Regions from separate parts of the Ruegeria sp. D3 genome, predicted to be linked through region 2. Evidence: riboswitches for the same ligand, from Rfam matches in the RefSeq annotation. Region 2 holds a riboswitch; each other region holds the start of a gene.
What was found. A riboswitch is a leader RNA that binds a small molecule or an ion and turns the genes downstream of it on or off. The one in region 2 is predicted to bind cobalamin.

Region 1 (6,588 bases), on a different contig from region 2:
CGTTTGTTTTCAACTAATCAAGGCGACAGAAAAAACTATCACGGAATTATAGCGAAAATACACTTTCTGTGGAAAATGCTGCCAAAACCGGCGCATTGGCGTTGAACGCATGACGCCAGGTCACACGGCCATTCGACTTATGACCGATCCGAACGGTGCCCAGTGCACCTTCCATGAACACGCACGCAATTCGACCGTGGTCTTTCAACTGATCAATCAGCTTGTCCGGAATCTGCTCGACCCCTCCTTGCACCATGATCACATCGTATGGCCCATGCTCGGTCGCGCCTTGCTCGAGCGGCCCGACATGGACGATGGCATTGTCGGCGTCTGCATCCATAAGTATGGTCTGAGCCTCTGCTGCCAGGTCTTCGTCGTCTTCCACGGCCACGACCAATTCGGCCATTCGCGCTGCAATTGCTGTCGAATACCCCATGGCCGGAGCAATATCCAACACGGCTTCATCATTAGAAATATTCAACACGTCCAGCATCTTAGCCAGAGTTCTGGGTTCAAGCATACAGCGACCGTTCCCGAGGTCGATCAGCTCCTCGACATAAGCCGCCTCGCGCTGCGAATCCGGGACGAAATTCTCGCGCCGGACGGTAAGCATCGCGTCGATGATAGGAAATTTCGTGACGTCAGAGGGTCGGATTTGCGTGTCAACCATTGTACGGCGACGGGCTGCGAAATCTGTCATTGGATCGCTCGTTCTGTTCCCTAGTGTGCGTGGCTTGTGCCATATCCAGAAGAAACCGGCAACGCCTCAGTGCCTTCAAACTTACGATATCAGGCAATAATTCAGGACAAGAGCACTGCTGTGACAAATAAGCAGACTGAAATTTGCGCCCACCCCTCTGGACGCCCCAGACGAAAGCTGCTAAAACGCCGATCACACCACGACAAGTATTTGATTTTACTTGAAAAGGCGAGTTGGCGGAGTGGTGACGCAGCGGATTGCAAATCCGTGTACACCGGTTCGATTCCGGTACTCGCCTCCATTTTATTCTAAATCATTGACTTAGCCCTGTGGTGCTCGGGTGTGACACAAAGTGGGACACACCTGCAATGATACTGTCATCCTATTTAAGCCTCTCAAGACACGGTATTTATTACTTCCGTTGGCCTATCCCTCCGTCTTATGAGCAAAAGAGAACATCTGTAAGAATATCGTTGCTTGAGCGAATACTACTGCGTTGCCCTATGCAACGCCCACGCCCTCCGGAATGGATTAAGAAACCATGAGTGACAGTCTGGATAGCCGAGTGCGCCATTGAACTCAGGGCAACACTGCGCGGCGTTGGCGTGCGCCTGTTGATGTTAGGCTTACCGCTTTCAAGCGAAAGTCACAAATACGGTCCTTGATCTGACAAAGGACGCTGATGTTCACCAGGACACAGGCGTTTTTGGATGTGCGACTGGAAAAAAGCAACTTGGCATTCATGCTAGCACGACCTTGTGGTCGCGAAATAAGCAGGCGAAATCCTACTGAACGCATAGGCATGAACCAAGCGGGCAGTACCGGATCTACGGAAAACGGGCGGCTCGCGGGAATGCAAGCTCGTAACTTGCGACATGATTGGCACTTAGTATTTGAAGTCTTCGAACAGGTTTTCCTAGGGTTTGGCTATTCACCATACTTGGGTCTATCCGCACACAAATTGACTCTTGCCCCGTTGGTTCAGGTAGTTCAGTGGCCTGACAAAGTGGCAGCGAGCCCAATACTCGCCGCCTCTTTTCCAAGCTGGTCAAAGCGTTTTCGCGCAGTGTAATTGCGTCATTCGGCCCGACGTCCCTGAGGAATAACCTCGAATCCGGACGCTTCCGGCTCGTAGTCTTCCATTTCGGACGGGAAGCCGGGGGCTGTGATATCCAGCCCGGTGGCCTCTTCCAACCGCTTGATAATATTAGGGGAAAACTCTCGGTCGCCATAACGGGCGATGCCGTCGTCAAAGATACGCATCATCACCGGGTTGATCTCGAGCGGCACCCCCGCCCGGTCCGCCACATCCTGAAACAGGCCAATGTCCTTTTTCACCAAATCCATCGTGAACGAAATGTCCCGCGAGCCGTTCAGAATGACTTGGCTTTCGGTTTCATGCACGAAGGATGTCCCAGACGAGATCTTGATTGCCTCATATGTGGTGTTCAGATCCATCCCGGCGGCTTTGGCGGTCACAAGTGCTTCCGCGCAGGTGATCAGGTTGGCGGTGGCGAGGTAATTGGTCAGCACTTTCAACACCGAAGCAGTCCCGAGGTCACCGGTATGCAGAACCCGTCGGCCCATGGTGGTCAGAAAGGGCAGTATGCGCTCGAACGTGGCCCGGTCGCAGCCCGCGAAGATCGAGATATTGCCCGTCGCGGCGCGATGACAGCCACCCGACACAGGACAGTCTACCGCTGCGCCGCCACGTTCGATCACCTGAGCGCCCAATCGCTTGACTTCGGCTTCATCAGTGGTGGACATCTCCATCCAGATTTTGCCGGGGCTGACCTCAGGCAGCATCTCCTGCATCACCGCGTCCGAAGCGGCAGGTGATGGCAGGCAGGTAATAACCGCGTCGCAATCGCGCATCAGCTGGGCCGGGCTTTCGGCGGCCTTGGCCCCCTGTGACACGAAACCGTCGACGAGGTCAGAGTTCAAATCATGTACCGTCAGTTCGATCCCGTTGCGCAGCAAAGACCCTGACAGTTTGCCGCCCACATTGCCCAAGCCGATAAAGCCCACCTTCATGCGATACACCTCCTTTTTTGGCGTCGTTTTGTCCATGGCACCATGCCGCCCCACCCAAAGTCATGCCGCCCAGCGACGCTGTCAGGTCGCTTTTAACCCGAGGTGCGAAAGATGTTTGCGACTCGCTTGACAAGGGCCTGCCCGGTGCCGCATGTCCGATCCGTTGGTGTCCATCTGCAGATGGATGAAAAGGGAATGCGTCAGCGGGTCATCCGTCAAACGCAGCCGCCCCCGCGACCGTGACCGGAGAGGGTGCCCAAGCCACTGGCCAGCAAGGCCGGGAAGGCGGGTCATCCGACAGGGCAACCGCCCTGAAATCCGCAAGCCGGGAGACCTGCCAGCACCCGCGATTGAAACCGGACGGGGTGTTCCGGTGCCGGGTCACGCACGACCCGCATGAAACCCCGTCCCCCACGATGAGGATTTAGGGGGATGAGAGACATGACCGAAACCGCTCCGGTCGAGCTGCTGGTTTGCACCACCTGCCGCCGCGGCCTACCCATTGAAGATGACGCCCAACGCCCCGGCACGTTGCTGCACAAGGCGTTGGAACAGGCTGAACTGCCCGAGGGCGTGGCGCTGAAGGCTGTTGAATGCCTGTCGAATTGCGATCAGGGCTGTTCCATCGTGCTGCGCGGCGGGCCGGAACGCTGGACCTTTGTTTATGAGAACCTGAACGAAGTCGATCATGTCGACGTGATCGTAGACGGTGCCACCAAGTATCTGGCCACCGAAGACGGTCTGGTCAAATGGCGCGAGCGCCCCGAACATTTCCGCAAAAACTGCGCCTCGCGCATTCCCCCGATTGGAGCCTGACATGTCCACTTTGGAAAAACTCCCCGTTACTGTGATCACCGGCTTTCTGGGTTCGGGCAAGACCACGCTGGTGCGACACCTGATGCAGAACCCGCAGGGCAAGCGTCTGGCCGTTGTGGTCAACGAGTTTGGCGATGTCGGCGTGGACGGCGATATCCTGAAATCCTGCGCCATCCCCGATTGCCCGGCAGAGAACATCATGGAACTGGCAAACGGCTGCATTTGCTGCACCGTGGCCGATGATTTCATCCCCACGATCGAGGCGCTGATGGCGCTGGAGCCGCGCCCCGAGCATATCCTGATCGAAACATCTGGTTTGGCGCTGCCGAAACCGCTGCTGAAAGCGTTCGACTGGCCCGATATTCGGTCGAAAATCACCGTGGACGGCGTGATCGCGCTGGCCGATGCCGAGGCGGTCGCCGCCGGCCGGTTCGCGCCGAATGTCGAGGCAGTGGATGCCCAGCGCATGGCCGACGATTCCATCGACCACGAAACGCCTCTGTCCGAGGTGTTCGAGGATCAGATCTCCTGCGCCGACATCATCCTGCTGACCAAGCCTGATCTGGCCGGCCCCGAAGGTGTCGCCAAAGCCAAAGAGATCATCGCCGCAGAGGCCCCGCGCCCTCTGCCGGTCGTCGAAGTGGCCGAAGGCGTTGTGGACGTGCGCGTCGTGCTGGGTCTTGAGGCTGCCGCTGAGGATGACATGGAGGCGCGGCCCAGCCATCACGATGGCCACCATGATCACGAGCACGATGATTTCGAAAGCATCATCGTCGAGCTGCCGGAACAGACCGACCCGGCCGATCTGGTAGCGAAAATCGAACGTCTTGCCAAAGAACTGAACATCCTGCGCGTCAAAGGCTATGCCGCTGTTCAGGGCAAGCCAATGCGCCTTCTGGTTCAGGCTGTGGGCGCGCGCGTGCGTCATCAGTACGACCGTCCGTGGCAGCCTGGCGAAGAGCGCCGTTCGCGTCTGGTGGTGATTGCCGAGCATGACGACATCAAAGAGGCCGAAATTCGCGACATCCTCGTGGGCGTCACCGAGGCTGCCGAGTAAACTATGCACGTCGTCTTCCGCGAAAGCCACGGGTTAGAGGAATCCGAAACCCCAACCGATCTGGGCCAGAGCCCGGCGGATTTGGTGGTGCTGTCGTTCTCGGACAGCGACCTTGGTGCTTTCGCGGCAGGCTGGCATCGTGGCGGCGGACCCGAGGGTCGGATGCCGACCTTGCGGCTGGCCAATCTGACGGCGCTGAAACATCCCCTCTCGGTGGATACCTATGTCGAGCAGACGTTGGAGGGCGCCAAGGGCATCCTGATCCGACTGATCGGCGGGGTGCCCTATTGGTCCTACGGACTGCAGCAGGTTCTATCGCTTGCGCAGACCAAAGGGATTGCTGTGGCCGTGCTGCCGGCGGACGGGCGCGAGGATACGCGGCTGGATGACTATTCGACCCTGCCCGTCTCCACCCTGCGCCGCTTGGCGCATCTTTGCGACACCGGTGGCGAGGTTGCAGCACAAGCCGCTTTGGCGCAGATGGCATTGGCAGCCGGTCTGTATGCGGGCCCGGTGATGGGCGCCAAGTCCTTGCCCGACTGCGGCGCATGGTGCCCGGACCGCGGTGTGATCCCGGCGGAACAGGCGTTTTCCGGGGATGCGAAACGCATCCTCGTCACCTTCTACCGCGCTTATCTGACATCCGCCGACACCGCCCCCGTGGCCGCCCTAATCCGCAGTCTGCGCGCACGCGGGTTGGACGCCGTGGGCCTATTCGCTCCCTCGCTGAAAGCTCCCACCGCCGCCGACTGGCTGCGCGACACCATCGTTTCTCTGGCCCCATCCGCGATCATCAACGCCACCTCCTTCTCGGGTAAAGGCGCATCTGGCACCTCGCCCTTGGACGCCGCCAATATACCCGTTTTCCAAGTCGCACTGGCCACCTCGCGCCGCAAAGCCTGGGCCGAAGCGGAACGCGGTCTCTCGCCCGCCGACCTCGCCATGCATGTGGTGCTGCCCGAGGTGGACGGGCGGATTTCAGCAGGCATCGCCTCGTTCAAGGAGCCGGGCAAGCGCGACCAGCATCTGGAATATTCCCGCTTTGCCCACCGGGCCGAGGAGGAACGGATTGAGGCCATCCTTGACCGTGTGACCGGCTGGCTGAACTTGCAAGGCAAACCCAAATCCGATCAGGTGCCCGCGCTGGTTCTGTCCACCTATCCCGGCAAGGACTGGCAGATGGCCCATGCGGTGGGCCTTGACGCGTTGGCCTCCGCCGAAGCGATGCTGTCCGACCTGCAGGCCGAAGGCTATGACACCGCCCCCGCCGAGCCAATTTCTGACGCGCTGTTGGACGCGCGGATTGCATGGCCCCTTGCCGACTATCAGGCCGCGCTGGCCGACCTACCCGAACAGCTACGCATCGACCTGCAATCCGTCTGGGGTGCGCCCGAGAGTGATCCCGCTTTCGCGGATGGTGCCTTCCACTTCACCGCGCTGCGCCGGGGCAAAGCTCTGGTCGCACTGCAACCCGAGCGCGGCACGCCCGAGCTGCGCGATGACGACTATCACGACCTGTCACGCACCCCGCGCCACAGCTATGTCGCCTTCTACCTGTGGTTGCGCAAAAGCCTGCACGCCGACGCGCTGATCCATATCGGAGCCCATGGCACACTGGAATGGCTGCCCGGAAAATCCGTCGCCCTGTCCAACACATGCTGGCCCGAGGCGCTGATCCGCGACCTGCCCGTGATCTACCCCTTCATCGTCAATGATCCCGGCGAGGCCGCGCAAGCCAAGCGTCGGATCGGAGCCGTCACGCTGGGGCACATCCCGCCCGCGCTGAAAGAAAGCGGCACGCCCGACCGGATGGTCCGGCTGGAATCCCTACTGGATGAGTTCTCGAACGCCGATGGTCTAGACCCCAAACGCCGCGACCGACTGCAAGAGGATATCCGCGACGAGGCGCGGGCAATCGGGCTGGAAAGCGATCTGGGTCTGGATCAGGCCACCTGCACCGCCGAGGCGATCACTCGCATCG
Region 2 (6,588 bases):
CGGTCTTTGCCATACATGATCTTGGACAGGAAATAGCCCTTGATACAGTTCAGGCCGCGGTTCACCGGCGCGTCCGGGTCGCCCTGAGTGGCCACAACGCGGCCTTCCTTGGTGCCAACCAAAACGGAACAGCCCGTTCCGCAGAACCGGCACGCGGCTTTGTCCCAGCGGATATCCGGCGTTGCCGCCTGAGCGTCGGCTGCGCCTGTGGCCAGCGGAATACCGGCGGCCGAGGCTGTGGCTGTGGCCGCAGTGGCCTTGAGGAATGTCCGGCGTGATTCAGAATGTGTCATAGCGTGAGCCTCCGGCTGGTGGTTTGGCTTGGGGCATCGGGACGCGGGCGGGTCTCTGCGAGGTCCTCGAAATGGTGATAGGTCAACGTCAGAGACACGACCCCTGGGATCTGGTGCAGATCCATGATGGTCTCGGACGCAAGGCGTTCAGGGGTATCTTCGACAACGACGACGAAACGGCCGTCTTCGGTCTGGGCGTGGAGTTCGACGCCCGGAGTTGCGGCCATGGATTGCGCCGCATTGGCAGCATAGTCCGGCGCGACATGGGCAAGGCAACCGCAGATGTTCATTGTATCGCTTCCATTTGAGGTTGAGGGTTATGCTTCAGTGTAAGTGCGTCAGCAGGACAAAGCGCCTCGCACAATCCGCATCCATTGCACGCGTCAACATTCAAAGCGGGTTCCGCGCGCCCTTGGGTTTGGAGCGAAAATCGGATTGCGTTCTGCTCGCAATTGTCCTGACAGATGCGACAGCTGACGCCGTTCATGGATAGGCATGCTTGCTTTTCAAGCGACGCGCGCCATGGCCACAGGGCCAATCGGCTGATATCAAGCGCCGGTGTTGGGCAGGCTTCGGCGCACGCGCCGCAAAACGTGCAGGGATTTTCGGTTGGAGTGAACGCGGGAAATCCATCTGCCGCGATTGAAAGAACGCCTTCGGGGCAAGCCACGACGCAGTCTCGGCATTTTGTGCATTGATCATAAAAGACCTGGCCGACCGATCCCGGAGGCCGGGCTATTTTGCCGTCCTCTTCTTGAAATCGGGCGCGCAGGAAAGCGCGACGGGTCGTCACTTGGTCCATTTTAGACCTGGCTCTCGTCGTTTCTTTTGTTTGCTAATTTCCGCTTAGCGTTTTTGAACCGAGCAGGTTTTGATTTAGATCATTTTTTGGGCACTCTTAAGGTTGATCTAGGATATATTTTTAAATGAATGTCGGAATTTGACGGGTGACCACAGTTTGCAGCCCAAGAATGAGAGAACAGGCTCGGTGTGACCTACCGTTTCGCGTTTGCAGTTCTCAGCAACAAAATGAACACGAAAACGGACCCTAACGAGGTGGTCACTATGCCGACCGGCAGTTCTTGCGGGGCCAGCAGCAGTCTGCTGAGGATATCGGACCCGGTCAGCAGAACAGCGCCGACCACCGCGGCCGCAGGGATTAAGTGGGTGTGCAGTGGTCCGGCAATTCCGCGCGCGATATGCGGAACCATCAGCCCGACGAACCCGATCACCCCGGCGACCGAAACGAATACAGCCGTAGCCAGAGCGGCAACAAAGAACATCTTGAACCGCAGCGACTGGACCGGGACACCCAGTGTCGACGCCGTCATGTCACCGGTCAACAAGGCGTCCAGCCAACGGCTGCGATACAGTGAATAGACCAGAATTAGGACCAAACCCGCGCATACGAGCGGAAAGGTTTCCCAACGCGCCAGACCCAATCCGCCCAGCATCCAGAAGATGACAGAATGCGCAGCACGGTTGTCACCTGCGAAAATCAGGTAATTAGTCAACGCCGAGAACAGAAACGACACGGCAAGCCCAGCCAGGATTAGCTTTTCCGGTGCACTGGTTCGCAGCCCGTGGACAAGAGCCAGCACAATGCCCGAGGCCACCAGACCCCCACAAAATGCTGCTATCGGCAAAGTCCAGAACCCCAGTATGTCACCAGTCACCGTAATGACGAACACTGCCCCCGCCGCCGCACCGGAGGAAAGACCGAACAGGAACGGGTCGGCCAGATCGTTTCGCGTAGTCGTTTGCAGCACGACTCCAACAACTCCAAGGCCAGCGCCGATCACGGCGGCAAAAAGCGCGCGGGGCAGGCGCAGGTCGAAGACGATGCGGTGAAGGGGTGACATGTCTCCCTCGACCAAACCAGCGCCGAGCAGAATAGCTAAGACCGTATCGGACAGAGGAATGGATGTGGTTCCGTAGATTGTCGAAACCAGAAGAAGGGCGGCCAGAATGGCCACCCCCATCAAAAGTGTCAGCCCCAGACGGCCCAAATCAGTTCAGACCCGTGCGCATGGCTGCTGCCAATTTTGCGATGGCCTGAATGTTTGCCGGCCCAGGGGTCAATTCTTCGTACCGCAAACCGATCCAGCGCTCGTTTTTGACCGCGTCGGTTTGTGACATCACAGGATGTTCTTGCAGAAACCTGAACGTATCCGCGGCTCCGTTTCCGGTTTGATAGTCCAACAGCACTAAAAACTCAGGGTTCGCGGCTGCCACGGTTTCCCATGACGTGCGACCCCAGCTTGTGTCCATATCACGGGTAACGTTGAGACCACCCGCCGCTGCTATCATAGCGTTGGGGATTGCGTATTTCCCAGCAGTGAACGGAGCGTCCGCCGGGCCATCCAACAGAAACACTCGAGGTTTCGGTAAGTCTGCGGTTTGTGCCTCGATTGCGGTCAGTTCATCCTTCCAACCAGATACAAGCGCTTCGGCCTTGTCTTTGACATGCATGACTTTGCCCAGTCGCAGAATGTCGTCAAACAAAAGGTCCATGCTGGCCTCGGGGCGGTCTTTATGCAAATGAACGCAGCTTTCAGTCAGGATCATGGTTTTGATCCCGAACGGGGCAAGTGTTTCTGGCGTTACATCACCACCGGGACGCATTCCATAGTACCAGCCGGCGAAGAACAGATCGGGTTCTACCGCGACAATATTTTCCACCGATGGATATTTCGGTGCCAGTTCGGGGATATCTCCACGAAGCGTGTCGAATTCAGGACTGGTTTTGTACCAGCCGGTGATGCCCGTGAGGCCGACGATTTTGTCTTGCAGACCCAGCGCAAAGGCCATGTCGGTCATGTTCATGTCATGTACGACCAACCGTTCGGGCTGGGTTTCAAACACTAACGGTTCACCACAATTGTCTACGGTCACTTCATGCGCAGCAACACCGCCCGCCATGGCCATAACCAGAGCCACGGACAAGATATGTTTCATTTTGGAAATCTCCTGGAGGGTTGGGAAACAGTGGTTTTTCGTATGTCCAGCGCAGGGATCATCCGACCGTCGTGCTGAAAGAACAAGTAGTCGACGCCGAACGTGTCGCGCACATGTTGAGTCGTCAGGACCTCCGAAACAGGGCCAAAGCCGGTCAGCCGGGTAGATTTCATTAATGCGACATGGGTGGCGAATTCGGGGATCATGACAATGTCATGGACAATCATTATGACAGTTATCCCCAGTCCAGCGACCAGCGACAGCATCCGCCCTTTGGCGTCGGGATCCAAATGGTTCGTCGGTTCGTCCAAAAACAGAAGAGTAGGGTTCTGCGCCAGCGCACGCGCGATATGGGCGCGCTGACGTTCGCCACCCGACAACACTGCCATGCGCTTGTCGGCAAGCTCCATAAGGCCGGTCAGGTCCAGAATTCGCGTCAAGTCGTTTGCGTGATCTTCAGAGGAGCGGTCCGAGCGAATTGGAATTTGCCCAAGTGCCACATAGTCACGCAGATGCAACCGCCCATCGGGATATTCCTGCTGACTAACGACGGCAATTTTTCGGGCGCGCTCCGTCGCTGACAATGTTTTCAAGCTCTGCTCTTGCACCAGAACGTCGCCTTCAGACAGAGCTTCAGCGCCACATAGTAAGTTCAGCAGAGTGGTTTTGCCAGCGCCATTCGGACCGGCAATGGCCAGAACCGACCCCTCTTCCAGATCGAACGAGATGTCCTGCAACAGAACGTCACCGTGAAAAGAATAGTAGGCTACACCACGCGCCTGCAGGAAGGGTCTGCTCATCATCGAGCTTCTCGAACAGCCAACGCCGGCATGCGCGCCAATGTCTTAGTTATCAGAGGCGCAGGCCTGTCTGTGGCCTTTGTCCAACCAGTTGCGCTGCCCAGGTATTGCGCGGCGAATTGGGCAAGAGCATTCAGCTCCTGCTCGCTGCCGATATCACCAAACAGGTATTGGGCTTTTCCCAGGGCCTGAAATCCGACAGTGACCGGGTGATCGCATCCAGCCATACAATCTACTGTGCGCACTGCGAAACCCGCAGGCAATTCAGGGCACAAGGCATCCGCAATGTGCTGCGCTGCCTCCAGACCCTGACAGGTCGCGCAGATCAGAACGAAATGATCAGTGGTCTCGACCATCAAGCGCCTGTTCCACGGCCGCTGGGGCCGTACTGAAACGCGGTCGCGCATAAAGGCGTAAGAGGTACCATCAAGCCTCCTTCCAGGACGCCCCGCCCCGGGTTGGTTTCGGTTGCGATGGCAGGTCTCCTGACTTGCGAGTCGAGGCTTGGCCACCCTTCCCGACATTATTCACGTCAGTGGGATATTGGCTTCGCTCACCGCCTACAGTTGCGGGGGCAGTTACGGACTTGGCACTTAAACCTCACCGTATTCCCTTTTCACCGCTGGAGCATGCCCCAGGGAACCATCAAATGCGTCACTGCCCGAGATCAGATCGCCGGTCAACACAAATCACCGGAGGTTGCGCAGGAATGTAGTTTTGAAAATATGTTTCCCTTCAGGAAAATTGCAGGCGATAACGACGAAGCGAAAGGCGTTAAGGATAGGTTGGTGAAAGCATCAAACGATAGGTCCAAACCTCAGTTTTCTCAGGATCCCCACAAGGTCAGGGACCCCGGTGAAAAGAATCTCGAAACGGCGATCGGTCGGGAAATCCGCGCGTTGAGGTTGCAGCAGGGTGTAACAATTGCGGAATTGTCGGGGCTGACCGGGTTATCCATCAGTATGCTGTCAAAAATCGAAAACGGATACACATCGCCTTCATTGACGACGCTGCAATCTCTGGCCAATGCCCTAAGCATGCCGATCACTGCATTTTTCCGCAGATATGAAGAAACCCGAAACGCAACCCACACCAAAGCGGGGGAAGGCATTGAAACCGAGAGGGCCGGGACACGCGCAGGCCATCAATACAGCCTTTTGGGTCATATGGGGTCCAATGCCAGCGGTGTTGTGGTCGAACCCTATCTGATCACGCTGACGGAAGAATCCGACACTTTCCCGACGTTCCAGCATGACGGGATTGAAATGCTCTATATGCTTGAAGGCGAAGTCGATTACAGACACGGCGATCAAATTTATTTGCTGGTGCCGGGTGACACGTTGTTCTTTGATGCGGACGCACCGCATGGACCCGAGGTGTTGCGCAAACTGCCAGCCCGCTACCTGTCGATCATCTCATATCCGCAGACGCGTTAGCCACGATTCGGCGATTGATAAACCGCTGCTGAGGTTTTGCGGGGTTGCTCTCCGTGATTTTTGAATGCGGGGGAAATAGATAGCCGAAAATATTCCCCTTATGAATATTAATTTCCCCTTGTTGATAACCTGAAGTTCAGGTGTTAGCGTCTGCCCAACTCAATACAGGAGAAGCTGACACATGTGTGGAATTGTCGGCCTTTTTTTGAAGGACAAAACGCTCGAGCCTCAATTGGGCGCGATGCTGACAGATATGCTGATCACAATGACGGATCGCGGCCCGGACAGCGCCGGGATCGCGATTTATGGACCTGTCGGAGATCAGGCAAAGCTCACCGTGCAATCCGACAATCCGGACGCGGATTTTCAGACTCTGGCCGAAGATTTGGCCGATGTCTTGACCAGCCCCGTCAGCTTGGGTCGCAATGACACTCATGCGGTTCTGAGCATGGCCAACGACAAAGTCAGCGCTGCGCGGCAGGCCCTGAGGGAATTGCGCCCTGGCCTGCGGATCATGTCCGACGGCGATACGATCGAAATTTATAAAGAAGTTGGATTGCCTCGGGAGGTGGCGGAGCGATTCCAATTGACCTCGATGTCCGGCAGCCACGGGATTGGCCATACACGCATGGCGACTGAATCTGCCGTCACCACAGAAGGGGCGCATCCGTTCAACACCGGCGCGGATCAGTGCTTGGTGCACAACGGATCGCTGTCCAACCACAATGCGCTGCGCCGCAAACTGATGCGTGAAGGCGTGCGCATCGAATCCATGAACGATACCGAGGTTGGCGCGGCCTATCTGACGTGGAGGATGCAAAATGGGGCCACTTTGGGCGAGGCGCTGGAAAGCAGCCTTGAGGATCTCGACGGGTTCTTTACCTTTGTGGTCGGCACCAAGGATGGGTTCGGCGTGGTTCGCGACCCCATCGCCTGCAAACCGGCGGTGATGGCCGAGACCGATCAGTACGTGGCCTTTGGCAGCGAATACCGCGCCTTGGTCAACCTGCCGGGGATCGAGGATGCCCGCGTCTGGGAACCCGAACCTGCAACCGTCTATTTCTGGAGCCACTAAAATGCAGAGCTATGATGTTGCCGAAC
Region 3 (6,588 bases), on a different contig from region 2:
TGGCGACTTACCTGACCGAGACCGGTTTTGCTGACACCCGCCTGCATGTGATGGAGGCGCTCGGCGGCCCTCGTGAGCGTTCCCGCAGTGTGTCCCTGACCGAGGCGCTGCTGGGCGGGTTCGATCACCCGGTCTGCGTCGCGCTAGAGGTCGCGGGTGATGGGCGCGCACTGCCGAAATCCTCGGGCAAGCCGGATGAGATATTCGAGACCGATGGACAGATCACCAAACGCCCTATCCGCGCCCTGACCCTGTCTGCGCTGGCCCCACAGCGCGGCGAGCATTTGTGGGATATCGGCGGTGGCACCGGCTCGATCAGTATAGAATGGCTGATGTGTGATCCGACACTGACGGCCACCACAATTGAACCTCGCGCAGATCGTGCCGAGCGTATTCGCCGCAATGCGGATGCGCTGGGACAGGATCGGCTGAGTGTAGTCCACGGCACTGCCCCTGATGACCTGACCGGGCTTGCGTTGCCCGATGTGGTGTTTATCGGCGGCGGATTGAACGCAAACCTTCTGGCATGGTTGCGCGATGCGCTACCTGAAGGCACGCGGTTGGTCGCTAATGCGGTGACGCTGGAAAGCGAAACGTTACTGGCGCAATGGCACGACGCATTAGGCGGCGACCTTCTGCGGATCGAACTGGCTCAGGCTGCGCCTTTGGGCCCCCGACGCGGTTGGAAATCTGCCTATCCGGTGGTGCAGTGGAGCGTCACGCTATGATCGTCGCGGGCCTTGGCTTTTCCTCCGCCGCCACCATGGACAGCCTGCGCGCGGCCTTTACGGCGGCCGCCGCGGACCACCCCGTCAGCGCCTTGGCGACCGTCGCGGACAAGGAAGGTCACGCCGCGCTTGCAGAATTCGCCGCCGAAACCGCCCTGCCCCTGCATTTCATCGCACCCGCCGATTTGGCCGGGCAGCGCACGCTCACTTGCTCGCCCCGCAGCCGCGCCAGTTACGGCACCAGCAGCGTGGCCGAAGCGTCCGCCCTTGCCGCCGCCGGACTGGGCGCGCGGCTGCTTTCACCCCGACAGATATCAGACGACCGGCTGGCCACTTGCGCCATCGCCATCGGAGGACAGACATGACCGTTCATTTCATCGGCGCCGGACCGGGCGCTGCCGACCTGTTGACCCTGCGCGGGCGCGATATCATCGCGTCCTGTCCCGTGTGCCTTTATGCGGGTTCGCTGGTTCCCGAAGAGATCCTGAGCCACTGCCCCGAGGGGGCCAAGATCATCAACACCGCGCCGATGGATCTGGATCAGATCATGGCCCAGATCGACGCCGCGCATAAGGCCGGTCAAGATGTGGCCCGACTGCATTCAGGCGATTTGTCGGTCTGGTCCGCCATGGGTGAGCAAATCCGCCGGTTGAAAGAAATGGGTATCCCGGTCAGCGTCACCCCCGGCGTTCCCTCTTTCGCTGCGGCTGCCGCAGCCTTGGGCACCGAGCTGACCCTGCCTGGCCTCGCGCAATCGGTGGTGCTGACCCGCACGCCGGGCCGCGCGTCTTCGATGCCCGAGGGTGAGACGCTTGAGAACTTCGCCCGCACCGGCGCGACATTGGCCATTCACCTCTCGATCGGCAATCTGGACAAGGTCATCGCCGACCTGACCCCGGCCTATGGGGCTAATTGCCCGGTGGCCGTGGTCTATCGGGCCAGTTGGCCCGATGAGCGCATCATCCGTGCCACTTTGGACACCCTGAAAGACGTGTTGGATGAAAGCATCGCACGTACCGCCCTGATCATGGTCGGCCCAGCGCTGGCGGGCGAAGGGTTCGACGAAAGCTGCCTCTATTCCAAAGATTACGACCGCCGCTATCGCCCGCAAAGCGCCGATAGCCCGTGGTCCAGTTGGAGCCCCGAGGATGAATGACGCGATGACTAACCCTCCGGGCCTTTTGATTTCCGCGCCGTCCTCGGGAACGGGCAAGACCACGGTCATGCTGGGCTTGTTACGTGCGCTGGCCGAGGATGGTCTGACCGTTCAGCCTTTTAAAAGCGGACCGGATTATATCGACCCAGCCTTTCACCGGGCGGCGGCGGGGCGGGCCTCGTTCAATCTGGACAGCTGGGCCATGGGTGAGCCTTTGTTGGACGCGATTTCAGCGCAGGCTGAGGGCGCGGATATTGTGGTCGCCGAGGGTTCGATGGGGTTGTTCGACGGCGTCGCCAAGCCCGGTGAACTGGGTCATGGGTCCAGTGCGGAAACCGCGTTACGGATGGGCTGGCCGGTGGTGCTGGTGCTGGATGTGGGCGGTCAGGCGCAATCGGCGGCGGCGACGGCTTTGGGGTTCAAGATGTATAACCCCGATCTGCCCTTTGCGGGCGTGATTCTGAACCGCTGCGCCAGCCCCCGGCATGAGCGGTTGACGAGGTTGGGAATGGAACGCGCGGGCCTGCCGGTTCTGGGCGTGCTGCCCCGTCGTGGAGACCTGACCCTGCCCGAGCGGCATCTGGGCCTGATCCAGGCGGTTGAACATCCCGATCTGGAAAGCGCAATTGTGGGCTATGCCGCGTTTCTGCGCGAACATGTCGATCTTGAGGCGATCAAGCGGGCGGCGTCCTCAGGCCCGAATGGGCCATCGTCCGCCGCGCTGCCGCGGCCACCGGCGCAACGGATCGCGCTGGCCCGCGATGCGGCGTTTTCGTTCACCTATCCGCATTTGCTGGAAGGCTGGCGGGCGGCTGGGGCCGAGGTGTTACCGTTCTCGCCATTGGCGAATGAAGCCCCGGCGGCGGATGCAGATCTGGTCTGGTTGCCGGGCGGATATCCCGAGTTGCATGCAGGCATTCTGGCCGCCGCATCCGTCTTTCAGGAAGGGTTGCGGAACCACGCGCAAACCAAGCCCGTGCATGGGGAGTGCGGGGGTTATATGGCGTTGGGACAGGCTCTGATCGATAAAGAGGGTGTCTCGCACCAGATGGCCGGGTTGTTGGGGCTGGTGACGTCCTATGAAAAGCGCAAGTTCAATCTGGGCTATCGCCGCGCCGAACTGCTGGCCCCGATGCCCGGCTTTGCCGTAGGCACAGGCCTGCGGGGGCATGAGTTCCACTATTCCTCGATCATCGAGCAACCTGACGCGCCTTTGGCCCGTGTGTTTGACGCAGAAGGGGCCGAAGGGCCGCAGACCGGATCGGTGCGTGGCAATGTGACCGGCACGTTCTTTCACCTGATCGCGGAGGCCTCAGTATGAGTGGGTTTGTCTCGTTCATTGGCTCAGGCCCCGGCGACCCGGAGCTGTTGACGCTGAAGGCTGTGGACCGGATGCAGAAGGCGGATGCGGTGCTGTTTGATGACCTCAGCAGCGGGCCGATCCTGACCCATGCGCGCGACGATGCCGATCTGGTGGGCGTGGGCAAACGGGCGGGGCGCCCCTCGCCCAAGCAGGACCATGTCAGCCGGTTGCTGGTGGATTACGCCCTGACCGGGCAGCGGGTCGTGCGGTTGAAATCCGGCGATGGCGGCATGTTCGGGCGTCTGGAAGAAGAACTGGTGGCCCTGCGCGCGGCTGGGATCGAATACGAGATCATACCCGGCATCCCCTCGGCCGTGGCGGCAGCGGCGGCGGCGGGCATCCCGCTGACCCGCAGGCTGACCGCGCGGCGAGTACAGTTTGTCACTGGTCATGATGTCAGCGGCAAACTGCCTGAGGACCTGAACCTGCCTGCGCTGGCCGACCCCGATGCGACCACGGTCGTCTTCATGGGCAAGCGCACCTTCCCCCTGCTGGTCGAAACGTTGCACGCCCATGGCCTCCCGCTGGAGACGCCAGCACTAATGGCCGAATCCGTCTCGACCCCCGAACAAAAGCTGCATCGCAGTACTGTAGGCGCGCTGTCCGAAAAACTGGCGGACGAGATAGGCACCGCCCCGGCGCTGATCCTTTATGGCCCGCTGGCAGAGTTTGACGATGTTTGACCTGACCTTGATCGGCATTGGAACCGGGAACCCTGACCACGTGACCTTTCAGGGCGCGCAGGCGATCCGCTCGGCGGACCTGATCCTGATCCCCCGCAAGGGCGAGAACAAGGCCGATCTGGCCGGGCTGCGCGAAAAGATCATTGCGCAGGTGACCGACACGCCGCCGCAGATCGCCTATTTCGACATCCCCAAGCGCCGCTCGGAAGACGGGTATCTGCGCGGGGTGGACGAATGGCACGACGCGATTGCGCTGCGCTGGCGCGAGGCGATTACCGCCCATCCCGGCGCACAGCACGTGGCGCTACTGATCTGGGGCGATCCGTCGCTATACGACAGCTCACTGCGAATCGCGGCGCGGTTGGACCCTCAACCGACGACGCGGGTGATCCCTGGCATCACAGCGCTGCAGGCGTTGACGGCGGCCCACGCGATTCCGATCAACGATCTGGGTGCCCCCTACATCGTGACCACGGGGCGGCGGATTCGCGACGAAGGGTGGCCAGACGGTGCATCAAACGTGGCGGTCATGTTGGATGGTGAGTGCTCGTTCCAACATCTTCAGATGGCAGATTATGACATCTGGTGGGGGGCTTATGTGGGCATGACTGAAGAAATCCTGATCAACGGCCCTCTGAGCGATGTTGCACAGTCGATTCTGGACACCCGAGCGACTGCGCGCGCTGATCATGGGTGGATCATGGATATTTATCTTCTCAAAAAGCGCGTGATCTGACCTAAAACGTCGCAAATGGCGATTGCGCGACAGCAGATGTAACGGCTAAATGAACCTGTCTGGTCCTGTCGGCAATACCGGCAAGCTAAGAGGGAATGTGGTGAGACCGCGCGCGATCGAATCCACAGCCGCCCCCGCGACTGTAAGCGGTGAGCCCTGTTCAACCAGCCACTCCTAAGTTTCAGGGGGAAGGCGAACAGAGGCATCGACCCGCCAGCCAGGAGACCTGCCAGGCACGAATGAAAACACCAACCGTCGGGTGCGACGGTAAAGGAGAACTAAAAATGGCAACTCAAGCAACAACCGCATCGACCTCACGCGTTGGTATCCTGCCGGTTATGTTCGCTGTGGTTCTGGGCCTTGGCGTCATCACGTTGACCGGCCACGTTCAGGCCGCGGCCCTGCATGACGCAGCCCACGATGTGCGCCACGCGACCGGCTTCCCCTGCCACTAAACCCATGTTTAGCCGTATCCTGACCAGCGCGTTGTTCGCTGGTGCTGCAGCGGGGCTGATTGCCGCCTTGCTGCAGTTGGTCTTTGTGCAACCTGTGTTGCTGCACGCGGAACTGTATGAATCGGGCGAATTGATCCATTTCGGCGGTGACGTCGTAAGTGCTCACCCCGAGCTACCGGGAATGTTCTCGGACCTGTTCCGCGATGCGCTGAGCGTCATTTTCACGATGCTTATCTATACCGGTTATGCGCTGATGATGATTGCGCTGATGTCCGTGGCTGAGGGCAACGGCCATAAGATTGACGGGCGCACCGGCGTTTTGTGGGGGCTTGCGGGGTTCATTGCCGTACACCTCGCACCCGGATTCTCGCTCGCGCCAGAAGTGCCCGGCGTGGCAGCAGCCGATGTCGCTGCGCGTCAAATCTGGTGGTTTGCGACCGTCGCAGCAGCAGGTGTTGCCATGTGGCTGATTGCTTTTGGCGGCACTCTGATCAGCTATGTGATCGCAGCCGCCCTGCTGTTGGCCCCACATCTGATCGGCGCGCCCGAGCCGGACGTGTTCACCGGCCCCGTTCCGACCGAGATCGGCGCGCTGTTTGCCGCGCGCGCTTTTGGCATCGGACTGGTAGCCTGGGTTCTGGTCGGGGCATTCGCCGGGTGCTTCTGGCGACATGAAAGCCAGCGTGCCGAAGCTGCGGCCTGACAAGCACGCTTATGAACACGCCGAGACCAGCTCGGCGTGTTTCTACTACCATCAAGGAACATAAAATGGCACGCTCACTTGCCCTGTTTGCAATCGGCATAGTTTTTGGAAGTGGTGCAGGATTTGTGGTTGCGGCTGCAAATGGCGTCACTTTCGACGGCCATGACCATGGCGATCCTGCACATCACAGTCCATCTCACGCCGAGGCAGCCGCACACGATCATTCGACTGCCATCAACCTGCCTGCTGGCGCTGATGCTCCGGGGCTTGAGATCGCTCTTACGCCCGATCCTATGGCGGGCTGGAACCTGCATGTCATGCCGCAGAACTTTCGGTTCTCACCACAAAATGCCTCAAAGACCGATGTCGACGGCGAGGGGCATGCACATGTCTACGTAAATGGAGAGAAACTGGCCCGGCTGTACGGTAACTGGATGCATATCGACCATCTGCCGCAGGGCGAGGTCGAAGTCTCGGTCTCTCTGAACGCAAACGGCCACAGCCCGCTGACGGTCGACAACATCCCCGTCAGCGCGGCGGTCACACTACAGGTCGACTAAAGCGCCGGGATACGCGCCCGCAAGCACATTCGGAGCCGCCCGCAAGGCCGGGCGTCTTCGATCCAGCCTTTGGGGCTTTCCAGATAGGTCCGGCAGGTCGCCACGATATCATCGGCGTCCGAAGCGACATCGACCCCTGAAAACACATATGACGCCCCGCCATCGGCCTGCAGCGCGATGGCCACGGGTTCAGAGCATCCGCTG

Region 1: another riboswitch for cobalamin. It lies ahead of ACR0DX_RS02025 (DUF1636 family protein); the one in region 2 lies ahead of ACR0DX_RS10560 (DUF1636 family protein).
Region 3: another riboswitch for cobalamin. It lies ahead of ACR0DX_RS02095 (CbtB domain-containing protein); the one in region 2 lies ahead of ACR0DX_RS10560 (DUF1636 family protein).

The regions. Positions count from the first base shown of each region.
Region 1 is NZ_JBQFPK010000001.1:401,678-408,265, forward strand. It holds gene ACR0DX_RS02010 (protein-L-isoaspartate O-methyltransferase family protein) at 47-700, opposite strand; tRNA gene ACR0DX_RS02015 (tRNA-Cys) at 928-1,001, shown strand; gene ACR0DX_RS02020 (NAD(P)-dependent oxidoreductase) at 1,778-2,770, opposite strand; cobalamin riboswitch at 2,882-3,090, shown strand; gene ACR0DX_RS02025 (DUF1636 family protein) at 3,176-3,550, shown strand; gene cobW (cobalamin biosynthesis protein CobW) at 3,552-4,607, shown strand; gene cobN (cobaltochelatase subunit CobN) at 4,611-6,588, shown strand, end outside.
Region 2 is NZ_JBQFPK010000006.1:83,761-90,348, reverse strand. It holds gene napA (nitrate reductase catalytic subunit NapA) at 1-293, opposite strand, end outside; gene ACR0DX_RS10585 (chaperone NapD) at 290-583, opposite strand; gene napF (ferredoxin-type protein NapF) at 580-1,095, opposite strand; gene ACR0DX_RS10575 (FecCD family ABC transporter permease) at 1,289-2,302, opposite strand; gene ACR0DX_RS10570 (ABC transporter substrate-binding protein) at 2,304-3,251, opposite strand; gene ACR0DX_RS10565 (ABC transporter ATP-binding protein) at 3,248-4,051, opposite strand; gene ACR0DX_RS10560 (DUF1636 family protein) at 4,051-4,407, opposite strand; cobalamin riboswitch at 4,510-4,713, opposite strand; gene ACR0DX_RS10555 (helix-turn-helix domain-containing protein) at 4,840-5,487, shown strand; gene ACR0DX_RS10550 (class II glutamine amidotransferase) at 5,669-6,562, shown strand; gene ACR0DX_RS10545 (GltB/FmdC/FwdC-like GXGXG domain-containing protein) at 6,564-6,588, shown strand, end outside.
Region 3 is NZ_JBQFPK010000001.1:413,992-420,579, forward strand. It holds gene cbiE (precorrin-6y C5,15-methyltransferase (decarboxylating) subunit CbiE) at 1-728, shown strand, start outside; gene ACR0DX_RS02070 (cobalamin biosynthesis protein) at 725-1,093, shown strand; gene cobM (precorrin-4 C(11)-methyltransferase) at 1,090-1,884, shown strand; gene ACR0DX_RS02080 (cobyrinic acid a,c-diamide synthase CobB) at 1,877-3,205, shown strand; gene cobA (uroporphyrinogen-III C-methyltransferase) at 3,202-3,930, shown strand; gene cobF (precorrin-6A synthase (deacetylating)) at 3,923-4,666, shown strand; cobalamin riboswitch at 4,710-4,914, shown strand; gene ACR0DX_RS02095 (CbtB domain-containing protein) at 4,951-5,121, shown strand; gene ACR0DX_RS02100 (CbtA family protein) at 5,126-5,824, shown strand; gene ACR0DX_RS02105 (hypothetical protein) at 5,890-6,384, shown strand; gene ACR0DX_RS02110 (DUF1636 family protein) at 6,381-6,588, opposite strand, start outside.